DNA from 3 places in the Clostridium sp. 29_15 genome. Region 1 is predicted to be linked to each of the others. Evidence: a T-box and tRNA genes for the amino acid it is inferred to sense, from the RefSeq annotation. Region 1 holds a T-box; the other regions hold tRNA genes.
The links. The T-box of region 1 lies ahead of thrS (threonine--tRNA ligase). A T-box ahead of a tRNA ligase gene usually reads a tRNA of that ligase, here a tRNA-Thr.

Region 2: it encodes a tRNA-Thr, which carries the amino acid that the T-box ahead of thrS (threonine--tRNA ligase) is inferred to sense. The anticodon was not compared.
Region 3: it encodes a tRNA-Thr, which carries the amino acid that the T-box ahead of thrS (threonine--tRNA ligase) is inferred to sense. The anticodon was not compared.

What each region holds. Positions count from the first base shown of each region.
Region 1 covers NZ_MNRT01000015.1:69,269-73,735, reverse strand. The annotation lists gene BHW04_RS01680 (ABC transporter permease) at 1-177, shown strand, start outside; gene BHW04_RS01675 (phosphatase) at 473-1,201, opposite strand; gene BHW04_RS01670 (lytic transglycosylase) at 1,332-1,994, opposite strand; T-box leader at 2,212-2,432, shown strand; gene thrS (threonine--tRNA ligase) at 2,586-4,467, shown strand, end outside.
Region 2 covers NZ_MNRT01000030.1:26,410-30,876, reverse strand. The annotation lists gene BHW04_RS06415 (NAD(P)/FAD-dependent oxidoreductase) at 1-295, opposite strand, end outside; gene BHW04_RS06410 (hypothetical protein) at 414-995, shown strand; tRNA gene BHW04_RS06405 (tRNA-Glu) at 1,129-1,203, shown strand; tRNA gene BHW04_RS06400 (tRNA-Asp) at 1,278-1,354, shown strand; tRNA gene BHW04_RS06395 (tRNA-Thr) at 1,399-1,473, shown strand; tRNA gene BHW04_RS06390 (tRNA-Glu) at 1,480-1,554, shown strand; tRNA gene BHW04_RS06385 (tRNA-Asp) at 1,597-1,673, shown strand; tRNA gene BHW04_RS06380 (tRNA-Glu) at 1,726-1,800, shown strand; tRNA gene BHW04_RS06375 (tRNA-Asp) at 1,872-1,948, shown strand; tRNA gene BHW04_RS06370 (tRNA-Thr) at 1,974-2,048, shown strand; gene BHW04_RS06365 (ATP-binding protein) at 2,164-3,144, opposite strand; gene BHW04_RS06360 (DnaD domain protein) at 3,137-4,132, opposite strand; gene BHW04_RS06355 (peptidoglycan DD-metalloendopeptidase family protein) at 4,288-4,467, shown strand, end outside.
Region 3 covers NZ_MNRT01000043.1:116,519-120,985, reverse strand. The annotation lists gene spoIIID (sporulation transcriptional regulator SpoIIID) at 1-218, shown strand, start outside; gene mreB (rod shape-determining protein MreB) at 313-1,347, shown strand; gene yyaC (spore protease YyaC) at 1,397-1,912, opposite strand; tRNA gene BHW04_RS11930 (tRNA-Tyr) at 2,210-2,294, shown strand; tRNA gene BHW04_RS11925 (tRNA-Thr) at 2,321-2,395, shown strand; tRNA gene BHW04_RS11920 (tRNA-Tyr) at 2,401-2,485, shown strand; tRNA gene BHW04_RS11915 (tRNA-Val) at 2,511-2,586, shown strand; tRNA gene BHW04_RS11910 (tRNA-Tyr) at 2,673-2,757, shown strand; SAM riboswitch class I at 2,878-3,049, shown strand; gene metK (methionine adenosyltransferase) at 3,150-4,325, shown strand; gene recD2 (SF1B family DNA helicase RecD2) at 4,429-4,467, shown strand, end outside.

The sequences.
Region 1 (4,467 bases):
GTAGCTCTAGGATCTATTTCAATAATGGAAATGATAGTTTCAGCATTGATTTTAATAGTATCAACTTTATTAGTTGGAGTATTAGCATCAAAAATATATAGAATGGGTACTTTAAGATATGGTAATCCTATAAAATTAACTCATGCAATAAAATCTTTAAGAAAAAAAGAGGATTAATATAATATATAGGATAGCCTTTTAGGCTATCTTATATTTTGTAAATAAAATTAGATAAATATATTTACAAAATGTAAAATATGTATTATTATGGAATGGTAATAAGTTATGTTTTTTTATTAGGTATATAGGGGCATCGTTCAACGGTAGGACAACGGATTCTGACTCCGTCAATGTTGGTTCGATTCCGACTGCCCCCGCCAAGAGCTTATATAAAAAAGATGGGAAAGCTTTTTATTAAAGTTTTTCCATCTTTTTTATTTATATATTAAGTAAAAGGGAGGTTATCAAGTTATTATAAATCTGACAATCTACCTTTAGATTTAAGGTGTGCTATTAATTTTTCGGGATCATTCATTACTAGTTCCTCTGGCATTTGTATTTCCTTTAAAAGCTCAATTCCTTTATTAAATACCCCTATGCATGTGTTAATATGAGCATCAGAAGTTAAAATTACCTTTGTGCCTATTTCTTTGCAAAGAAGGGCAACTTTTTTGCAGTTTACATCACTACCAATTCTTGATGAACCAAGTAATGAACTATTATTTATTTCAATCATAATGTCTTTTTCTTTAGCTTTTTTTATTATGGCTTCATAATTCAGCTGATAGTTAGGATTTCCTAGATGTCCTAGGATTTCTACTTTATCATATTTATCCATAACATTTAATATGGCTAATGTATTTTCTTCCCTTGATCTAGGTTTGAATACAGGTTCATGGAATGAAGCAATCATATAATCAAGATTTTTTGATGCTTCATCTGACATATCTAATGAACCTTCAATGTCTAATATATTGGCTTCACAACCTTTTAAGATGGTAACTCCGTTTATAACTCTAGGAACAACCTTTAAGTTACCAAAGTACCAATAGTGTGGAGCACCAGGCATAGAAGGTGCATGTTCAGAAGTACCTAAAACTTTTATACCTTTTTCTGCACAATAATTTATATTTTCTAATAATGTTGTATATGCATGCCCACTAACTATACTATGGGTATGTAAATCAGATAAATATTTCATATAATTCTCCTTAAAATATTAAATATATTAATATACTTATATAACTTAGTATAGTTGGAAAAAGAAGTTTAATCAACTATTGTTAAGAATATCTTAAAATATTTAGAGAAAGTTTAACAAAAAATATAAATTATACACTCAAAGCTGGTAGAAATATAGTTTCTCCTAAAGGAAGCACATTATTTGGAAGCTCATTTAAATCAATGATAAAGTTCATAAAATTATCTATATCATAATTTTTATAATAAGTATCTCTTATCTTATACCAGGAATCCCCTTCCTTAATTTTATATAAAGTACCACTTACAAAAGTACTTTCAGGTATTTTTAATGTATTTCCAATGGTTAGCTCTTCAGGGTTGGTAATATTATTAATAAGAGTAACCAAATTTATGCTGGTGTTTAAATTGCAGTAAGTATTATATTTGCTACATATAGAAGTTAGTGTATCGCCTTCTTTAATTGTATAGTTTACACAACTAAGTGATGAGGCAAAATCATTTAGTGAAAGGTAAGTCATATTAGCTGTTACTGTTGAAGCTGAAGAACCAGTGGTACTTGCTTCAGAATCAGTGGTAGTGGGTTCAGTATTCTTATTGCTGCTATTATTTTTAGAACCATTAGAATTTGAACTATTATTGGAAACATTAGTATCAGTATCATTACTTCCACTAGTACTGGTAGATGAAGTGTTTTTTATAAGCGATTTATCACTATAATTAAAGTAAAGAAAAGCTGGTATACTTATTATTAAGACTATGACAATTCCAATAATTATTTTAGTATGTTTCATTTTTCTCCCTCCTTCAATAAATTTATCTACAAGTATATCCAAAAGTATTTTAAAATATTCAAGTAAAATATTTACTCTTGACATAAAATATATTTAGTTAAAGAGAAGAAAATAAAGAATTTATTGTAAAAAATATACAAAAATGATAATATAATATTATAAAATAATTATAAAAATTAATTTTTTGAGAATAATAAATAAAAGAGTAAGTTAATAGTAAATTGCGATGAAAAGGAAGAGTATTATAAAAATACAGTTTACAGAGAGGAAATGACTTGGCTGAAATCATTTCTAAATATGATTTATAAGAAGACTATCCTTGAGCTATGGTTTAGTATCATATGAGAAATGCCATCGGCAACGCCGTTATAAAAATAAGATGAATTAAATTTTAATTTAATTTGGGTGGAACCACGGATATAAGCATTCGTCCCATTTGTTTGGGATGGATGTTTTTTATATTTATTAAACAAAAGAAAGTAATAAAAGTTATAACAATATAAAAGAAAATAAAGGTAAAGAGAATTTTGTAAAAAGAAAGGAAGTGAAAAATAATAGTTATCATTATTTTCGGTAGCTATTATATAGATTATGATAAAAGTAAAATTAATTGATGGATGTATGAAAGAAATAGAGGAAGGTAGCAATGGTTATTCTCTAGCAGCATCAATAAGTAAAAAACTTGCTAAGGAAGCAATAGCTGCAAAAATTAACGGTAAGTTAGTAGATTTAAATCATGGCCTTAAAAATGATGATAAAGTGGAAATAATTACAGCAGATAGTGAAGATGGTATAGAAATAATTAGGCACTCTACTGCTCATGTAATGGCTCAGGCGGTAAAAAGAATTTATGGTAATGTAAAACTTGCTATAGGACCTACTATTAAAAATGGGTTTTATTATGATTTTGATTTAGATATATCACTTACTCAGGATGATCTTAAAAAGATAGAAGATGAAATGAATAAAATAATAAATGAGGATTTAAAGTTTAAGAGAGATGATGTTTCAAAGGAAGAAGCTTTAAAGATTATGAGTGAAAAAGGCGAGTATTATAAAGTTGAGCTTATTAATGCTCTTGATGAAAGTGAAAAGATTTCTTTATATGAGCAGGGAGATTTTACAGATCTTTGTAGAGGACCACATATTCCATCTACAAAGTTTATTAAAGCCTTTAAGCTTACTTCTGTTGCAGGAGCATATTGGAGAGGCAGTGAAAAAAATAAGATGCTGCAAAGAATTTATGGAGTGGCATTTTCATCTAAAAAGGAATTAGAGAAATATTTAAATATGATAGAAGAGGCTAAGAAAAGGGATCATAGAAAGCTTGGCAGAGAGTTAAAGCTTTTTGAAATAATGGATGAAGGGCCTGGATTCCCATTTTTCTTACCAAAGGGAGTTATATTAAAGAACATCTTAATTGATTATTGGAGAAAACTTCATAATGAAGCAGGATACGTTGAAATAGAAACTCCTATAATGCTTAACAAAGAGCTTTGGATTAGATCAGGACATTGGGATCATTATAAAGAAAACATGTATACTTCCATGATTGATAACAAAGAATTTGCTTTAAAACCAATGAATTGTCCAGGAGGAATGCTTGTTTATAAGAGTGAAGGGCATTCATATAGAGATTTACCACTTAGAGTAGGAGAACTTGGAAGGGTTCATAGACATGAGATTTCAGGAGCATTGCATGGGCTTATGAGAGTAAGAGCTTTTACTCAGGATGATGCACATATATTTATGTTACCTGAACAAATAAAATCTGAAATTCTCGGAGTAATAAAGCTTATTGATGAAGTGTATGACACATTAGGATTTAAATACAATGTAGAGCTTTCAACTAGGCCGGAAGACTCCATGGGAAGTGATGAAGAATGGAATATGGCAGAACGATCATTAAAAGAAGCACTAGATGAAGGTGGACTAGATTATAAGATTAATGAAGGAGATGGAGCTTTTTATGGACCTAAGATAGACTTTCATATTGAAGATAGCTTAGGCAGAAGCTGGCAATGTGGAACTATCCAGCTTGATTTTCAATTACCACAAAGATTTGAACTGGAATATATAGGCAGCGATGGAGAAAAGCATAGACCAATAGTTATTCATAGAGTAATCTTTGGAAGTATTGAAAGATTTATTGGTATCCTAATTGAACATTTTGCAGGAAAATTTCCAGTATGGATTTCACCTATACAGGTAAAGGTTCTACCAATTTCCGATAGTTTTATGGAATATGGCCATGAAGTTATTGATAAATTAAGAAAATATGGTATAAGATGTGAAATAGATAATAGAAGTGAAAAGATAGGTTATAAGATTAGGGAAGCAAGAAATGAAAGAGTACCTTATATGATTATTGTAGGTGAAAAAGAGAAAAATCATGGAAATATTTCTTTAAGAAGTAGGGATATGGGAGAGGAGGGAAGCACATCACTAGAAGAATTTATTACAAGAGTGTTAA
Region 2 (4,467 bases), on a different contig from region 1:
GTAATTCTACAATAGGAAGACCTAAAGCTAGGAAGAAATCTAAAGTATCTTTCACAGAAAAACTTTTTAAAGTTTCATAATAAAAATTATCATTATTGCTATGATAATTAATAAAGGGTTCTGTAATAGAGATATTAGAAATATTACAGCGACCATTTCCTGTAGCTAATATTTTTTTACCAATTCTATCAGTAGCTTCTAGTATGGCAACATCTATACCAAAATCTTTTGCGGTTACAGCAGCCATTAAGCCAGCTGCACCACCGCCAACAATTAATAATTCATGATGAATCAAAATAAACACTCCTTAAAGAATAATATCAGTTTTCATTATTCAAAGTTAATTTTATTTAGATTTTATCACAGTAATATAAGTAATTAAACTATGGAATACTAGGTAAGAGGTGATATTATTGTTAGCAAAAATAATTAATAAAGATTTAGAGGAATTTGAAAGAGAATTTAAGGTTCGCAGGATGAATTATGATCAAGTAGTAGTTAACTATCCCAGTGATATTGGACTGAAAGTATTTGATAAAAAAGATGTAGAATATATTAAACAGACAGAAATAGATGAATTCTTAATAAAGTATAGTGATTTTCTAAAAATAAAGCTTAATAGAGGAATATCTATAGCTCTATATAAGGCGTTATTGGAAAGTATAGAAGCTGAACTTGATATTATTTTTGAGAATTTGAATTTACTTAAAGATAAATATGAAGTAAACAAGAGAGGAGTTTGGGAAAAAGAAATATTGGCTGTTATTAATTATAAGATACCAGTAAAGCTTATTACTTCCGGTCAAAATTTTAAAAAAAGTGGATTTAATATATCTATTGAAATAATTGAAGAAAAAGAGTTTTTTGAAATATGTAAGTTTGAAATTAATAAAATTCAAGAAGAAATTAAGGAAAAAGAAAGAATTTTATCAAGATATGGTATGGCTATTGAGAAGATGAAAGACACTGAAAACCTAGTAAAAATGCTGGAGTAAGAGGGGCTTTATGAGGGGATGTAAAAAAAATAAAAAAAATGAAGAAAAAGTGTTGACACTTTTTCGGATTTCAAGTATTATAGTTAATGTGCTCGGGGAAATAACCCTGAAGGACAGAGAAATGAAAAACCTAGGCCCCTTGGTCAAGCGGTCAAGACACCACCCTTTCACGGTGGTAACAGGGGTTCGATTCCCCTAGGGGTCACCATTTTTAAATTTTTGGAAGCATAGCTTACAAGCAGAGGGTCACAGGTTCGATCCCTGTTGTTTCCACCATAATGCGGCTCAGTAGCTCAGTTGGTTAGAGTGCTGGCCTGTCACGCCAGAGGTCGAGGGTTCGAGCCCCTTCTGAGTCGCCATTTAAATTTAAAATGAAAATAGAATAGTTTCTTGGTTATAATATGCTGGCATGGCTCAACGGTAGAGCAGCTGACTTGTAATCAGCAGGTTGTAGGTTCGATTCCTATTGCCAGCTCCATATTATGGCCCCTTGGTCAAGCGGTCAAGACACCACCCTTTCACGGTGGTAACAGGGGTTCGATTCCCCTAGGGGTCACCATTTTTAAATTTTTGGAAGCACTGTTGTTTCCACCATAAATGCGGCTCAGTAGCTCAGTTGGTTAGAGTGCTGGCCTGTCACGCCAGAGGTCGAGGGTTCGAGCCCCTTCTGAGTCGCCAATTTAATTTTAAAAGTGAACATATGAAAACAAATTAGAGAACAAAAGCCTAAGGCCCCTTGGTCAAGCGGTTAAGACACCACCCTTTCACGGTGGTAACAGGGGTTCGATTCCCCTAGGGGTCACCATTTTAAATTTGTTTATGGAAGCATAGCTCAGCTGGGAGAGCATCTGCCTCTGTTGTTTCCACCATAAATGCGGCTCAGTAGCTCAGTTGGTTAGAGTGCTGGCCTGTCACGCCAGAGGTCGAGGGTTCGAGCCCCTTCTGAGTCGCCACTTTTAAAATTTATATAGCATTCATGCTGGCATGGCTCAACGGTAGAGCAGCTGACTTGTAATCAGCAGGTTGTAGGTTCGATTCCTATTGCCAGCTCCAAAGAACTCTAGTTTTTCTAGAGTTTTTTATTTTGCTAAATTTTATATAGTAAACACTTAAATTATACAGAAAAAAAGTAAGAGTTATAATAAACTCTTACTTTTTTTACATTTAATTAAAGTCGTTTTTTAGATATATTCAGCTTTATTCTCACATCATCTCCGTAAAATTTAAATAATTTAAAATTACCAAGCAATCTAGAATATAGTCTAGTAGTATAAATATTTGATATTTCTAATAAATTTAAATTTGTAGAAATCAGCATCTTTTTATTATTTAAAAGCTTTTTATTTATTAAATTAAATAATTCATTAGTGGTAAAATCGGTAACTTGTTCAGCTCCTAAATCATCAATGATAAGCAAATCACAATTAATAAGAAGATCTAATAGTGTAGAATTATTTTCTAAAGCAATAGATCTTAAATCTTTAATCAATTCATCAGAAGTCTTGTAGATTACTAAATATCCTTTATCTAATAATTCTTTAGCAATACACCATGATAAGAAGGTTTTACCTGTACCTGACTCACCATAAAATAATAAATTAGTATTACTTTTTTCAAAGTTAGGAAGATACCCACCAATAATAAATTCATAAATCATTTCCATGTTCTTTTTTTGGGTGTATTTATGGTTGTTATCATAAGTAGAAGAAAATAAATTAATATTAAAGTTTTTAAAATTACAATTATGTAGAGAATTTTCAAGTTCTGAAGTTTGATAATATAATTTAACTAATTTTGATTTATAGCAACTACATTTCTTATTGCCAATAAATCCTGTATCTTTACATTTAGTGCATTGATAATGCAATGTTAAATAGTCCATAGGATAGCCATTAGCTGTAAGTAGTTCATATTTTTTTTCCCTAAGGGTAGTAATATTTTCACGGACAGTATTAAGCTCTTCCTCAGGAATGCCACGTAAAATTGACATTGGTAAAGAGATAGAAAGCTTTTGGATTTCATTATCTAGTTCCATAACTTTTGGAACTGTAAGCTTGATTTCTTCTTTTCTATTTCTTAAGGCTTTCTTTTCATCTTCTTGTATTTTTTCGTATAGTTCAGTTATTTTTTGTTGATATCCTTTAATCATTATCATACCATCCTAATAATTCTTGTTCTAAAGTATCATGAGCTTTAGCAGCCGTTACATTAATATTAGAGTTATTCATCCTCTTACTATTATTACTTGTATAATTACTTTTATTTATAGATGAAGGTGCTAGTTTATTTTCTTTTTCAGCAATTGCTTCAAGAGTTTTTAAATTATTTTTGTTCCAGTTAGATAAAATTCCATCTATATATTTAAATTCAGCTCTATTTAATCTTTTGAAGCATCTATTACAAGCTTCTTCTATTACTGGAATAGGAAAGTTAAATTTCATAATCCATTTTTCTAGCATTTCTTCTTGTGGCTTCATGATTTCAGTATTAGTAATTCCTAGGTATTTTAATATATGGCGTATTTTCACCCATTTATCTTCATTCATAGTGATATAATGCTGAGCTTGTTCTAGCGTTGTAATTTTCATTTCATGCCACGATTGAGCTATTTTATTTAAATATCTATAATCGGTTTTACCACGTTGAATATAATATTCTAATAAAAGAAGAGTCAATTCTGTAGATAAATTATAATCTTCTTCCCAGCTTAAATAGTTGGTCATTTCAATAGGGGATAGAGGACGTCCTAAAAGCCTTTCAATATCTGTTAACATATCTTTTCTTGAATTATTGTTAAGGGCTTCTAGTAAATTGACTTCTTTATTTTGAGTATTATCTTCTTTCGATAAATCTACAAACTCTATATTAAAATTTCCCATTTTATCTATAGGAACTAATTCAATTACACCTTCATCATTCCAATAATTAATAGCATTTATGACATCAGATTCTAATATGTTAAGATTTGCACCTATAATAGATGAACTAACTCCCATTTCGCCTGCAACATTATATTTAAGAAGTAGTAGATATACCTTGACGAATTCACCACGGGCATTAGGCATATATTTCTCTATAAATATGTTACTTACAGGAGTAAAGTTTATATGTTTATTTTTTAGCATAAATGTGCTCATAATTTTTCGCTACCTTTCTTGGTGTAATAACTAGATTAATTATAACAAAGCTAAATAAAAGCCTCAACTAAGCTTAGTAATATTAATTATGAATAATAACTTTTAAAATGGGAAAATTAATTGATGTGCTGAAAAGTTACAAAGGAGGAGTAGTAATGGACTCAAAACAAAAAGATGATATAAAGTCAGTGCTCAAATATACTATAGCTATAATTTGTACTATTTTTCTAGTATTTGCAACAAAAGAAATAATTATTAAAAATATAGATATATATTCTTTAGAAAATGATACAGTTGTAGGAGTGTTAAGTGGAAATACCATCAATAACAATGCT
Region 3 (4,467 bases), on a different contig from region 1:
TAGCTAAGTATATATTAGATTCAAAGGCTACAATTAGAAAGACCGCAAAGGTGTTTGGAGTAAGCAAGAGTACAATTCATAAGGATATGACAGAGAGACTTCCTAAGATTAATCCAGCTATAGCAGAACAGACACATTCTGTATTGGAACTTAATAAATCAGAACGACACATAAGAGGTGGAAAAGCTACCAAAATGAAGTATAAAGCTATTGAATGATAACTTTATTATATATATAATGGTGTATAAAGGTAATTTTTGTTGAAAAATGATTATTTTTAAATTGTTATGTATATAATAGGAGTGAAATTTAATGTGGTTTTGGAGAAAAAGTGCAGACTTAGGAATTGATTTAGGTACTGCAACGGTATTGGTTTATGTGAAAGGTAAGGGTGTAATATTAAAAGAACCTTCAGTGGTTGCTATTAATAAAGTTAATAATAAGATTTTAGCAGTAGGTGAAGAAGCTCGTAATATGATAGGAAGAACACCAGGAAATATTGTAGCGGTAAGACCTTTAAAAGATGGTGTTATATCTGATTATGACATAACTGAAAAAATGCTAAAGGAATTCATAAAAAAAGCATGTGGGGGTAAGAAAATTATAGCTCCTAAAGTAATGGTATGTATACCTTCACAAGCTACAGAAGTTGAAAAGAGAGCAGTAATTGATGCTACTAAAAATTCAGGTGCTAAGGAAGTGCATTTAATAGAAGAACCATTATCTGCAGCTATTGGAGCTGGCATAGATATAACCAAGCCTGATGGTAATATGATAGTAGATATAGGTGGTGGAACTACCGATATAGCTGTTATTTCTCTAGGTGGAGTTGTAATAAGAAAATCAATTAAATCAGCTGGTGATAGATTTGATGAGGCTATAGTAAAATATGTTAGATTAAAGCATAGAATCATGATAGGTGAAAAAACTGCTGAAGATCTAAAGATTAATATAGGTTGTGCATATAAAGATGCAAGAGAAAGTTCTTATATAATGAAGGGAAGAAACCTAGTAACTGGATTGCCTGATCAAGTGGAAATTACATCTGAAGAAATAAGAGAAGCACTTGAAGAACCTGTTGGCCTAATAGTGGACGGGGTTAAATCTATATTAGAAAAAACTCCACCAGAATTAGCGTCAGATATAATTGAAAAAGGAATAATAATGACTGGCGGAGGTTCATTATTATATGGATTAGATAAACTTATCGAAGTTAACACTGGATTAAATGTAAAAATAGCTGAAAATTCAGTGGAAGCAGTAGTAGAAGGAACAGGTCAAGTTTTAAATTATATTAATAAATTACAATTTGATGATAGTGGAAATGAAATATCTTTAATTGAGTAGTACAAAAGCTAGGCTAAACCTAGCTTTTCTTTTGATATATAGTAAATATTTATTTGGAATAAGATTGGATTAATCCATTTGATATTACTTTAGCCATTTCAAATATTAAGTTTAAACGTATACTCCTGGAAGTGAAAAATTCTGAATTATCACTAGAATCTATAATTCCAATAATGGATACATCGCCAACATCAGGTAACATTTTGCCAACACCTTTTCCAGGGTGAATGGGAAAGTCACGCACATGAATTTCTCCAATGGAATTAGCATCACCTAAACAAGCATCTATACCAATAATTGTTGAATAGGGATATATTCTTTTAATTTCATAGATGCTTTTCTCAAGATTAAGTGCGTGTATAGGATCGGCTAAAGTACCATATATAGGAATAGGAAAACTATTTTCCTTAAGTAATGTGCCAACAAGAGGGCCAAGACAATCTCCAATACATTTATCGGTACCAATACAAACAATAATGGTTTGTGGTTTAATATATTTTTTTAAAAATTCAGCAATTTTCATGGAGGCTGAATTTGAATTATAATTTATTTTAAGTTTTTGCAAAAGAATCCCCCCTCTCACAATAAATATATATGAATATTTTTTACTTAATATAATTCAATAACATAAATAACTTTTTAGCATTATCTGATAATTAAAATAAAAATAGATATAGAAGTTTAGGGAGTAAAAATGAGTAAAAAAGAGAAAAATAGAATAAAAACTTCGATAAATAGCTATAAATTACTTAAATGACGAAATATGAAGTTGCAATATGTAATAAAAACATATATACTAATCATTGTCAGTTTAGCAAGTAGTTGCCGAAAGACAAAGTGTTAATAAAGAAATTTATTAAATGGGGGAGTTCCCGAGAGGCCAAAGGGGGCAGACTGTAAATCTGTTACGTTTCGTTTCGATGGTTCGAATCCGTCCTCCCCCACCATTCCACCATTTAAAAATATAATATACGCTGGCATGGCTCAACGGTAGAGCAGCTGACTTGTAATCAGCAGGTTGTAGGTTCGATTCCTATTGCCAGCTCCACAAATGGGGGAGTTCCCGAGAGGCCAAAGGGGGCAGACTGTAAATCTGTTACGTTTCGTTTCGATGGTTCGAATCCGTCCTCCCCCACCATTTATAATTTAATTTAGAATAATATGGAAGCATAGCTCAGCTGGGAGAGCATCTGCCTTACAAGCAGAGGGTCACAGGTTCGATCCCTGTTGTTTCCACCATTTAAAAATATAATATACGCTGGCATGGCTCAACGGTAGAGCAGCTGACTTGTAATCAGCAGGTTGTAGGTTCCAGCTCCACAAATGGAGGAGTTCCCGAGAGGCCAAAGGGGGCAGACTGTAAATCTGTTACGTTTCGTTTCGATGGTTCGAATCCGTCCTCCTCCACCATGACTTGACACCAATTTTGATACAATGAATATTAAAATTGGTGTTTATTTTCTTTGAAATAGATATTGACATAATTTGGGGATAATGTTATAATTGATTGAAAATTAAACATGATATTAATTCTTATCAAGAGAGGTGGAGGGAAAGGGCCCTGTGAAACCCGGCAACCTATTTAGGAGTGAAGAATGGAGAATTAAAAATGAAAAATTATAGTAATTTTACATTTTAAATTTTGTACTTTACATTTTTAGGTGTGGTGCCAATTCCTGCAAGAAATTTTGCAAGATAAGAAAAGACCTTATGAATATAGGCTCTTCTTATTGAAGAGTTTTTTTTATTGTTTTTAATTGCTTAGAATTAATATCATGCCTAGAAGAGAGGAGCTAAGCATAATGAGAAAATTATTTACATCAGAATCAGTTACAGAAGGGCATCCAGATAAGATTTGTGATCAAATATCAGATGCAGTATTAGACAACATATTAGCAAAGGATCCAAATGCAAGAGTTGCTTGTGAAACAACAGTAACTACAGGAATGGTACTAGTTATGGGGGAAATTTCAACTAACTGTTATGTTGATATTCCTAAAGTAGTTAGAGATACTATAAAAGAAATTGGATATGATAGAGCAAAATATGGATTCGACTGCGATACTTGTTCAGTATTATCATCAATAGATGAACAATCTAGTGATATAGCTATGGGAGTTGATGAAGCTCTTGAAGCGAAACAAGGAAATAAAGATGATGTTGAAGCAGTTGGTGCTGGAGATCAAGGAATGATGTTTGGTTATGCAACTAATGAAACAGAAGAATTTATGCCATTACCAATAATAACTGCCCATAAGTTAGCTAGAAGACTTACAGAAGTAAGAAAGAATGGTACATTAAGCTATTTAAGACCTGATGGAAAGACTCAAGTAACTGTTGAATATGATGGAAATAATGTTGTAAGAATAGATACAGTAGTAATATCAACACAACATGATGAAAAAGTTTCACAAGAACAAATAAGAAGAGATTTAATGGAGCATGTAATAAAGTCTGTTATTCCAGCAGAATTATTAGATGAAGAAACAAAATATTTCATTAATCCAACAGGAAGATTCGTTGTTGGTGGACCACAAGGTGATAGTGGATTAACAGGTAGAAAGATTATAGTAGATACTTATGGAGGAAGTGGAAGACACGGTGGTGGTGCTTTCTCAGGAAAAGATCCAACTAAAGTAGATAGATCAGCTGCATATGCTGCAAGGTGGGTTGCCAAGAATTTAGTAGCAGCAGGAGTTGCAGATAAAATAGAAATACAATTAGCTTATGCAATAGGTGTAGCTAAGCCAGTATCTATATCAGTAGAAACTTTTGGAACAGGTAAAATAAATGATGATGAAATTGTATCAATAGTAGAAAAGGTATTTGATTTAAGACCAGGTGCAATTATCAGAGATTTAGGATTAAGAAGACCTATCTATAAGCAAACAGCTGCTTATGGACATTTTGGAAGACATGATTTAAATCTTCCATGGGAACAATTAAATAAAGTTGGAGAAATCAAAAGATTTCTTTAATTAGTACAAGGGTGGGGTGTGTTTTTCATAATCCACCTTTTCTTGTTATTATGATATAATAATATAATTACAAGAGAGAACTTTGGAAGGGTTGGAAATATAGATGGAATCACTAGTATTAGAAGGTTCAGTGGAAGCTATT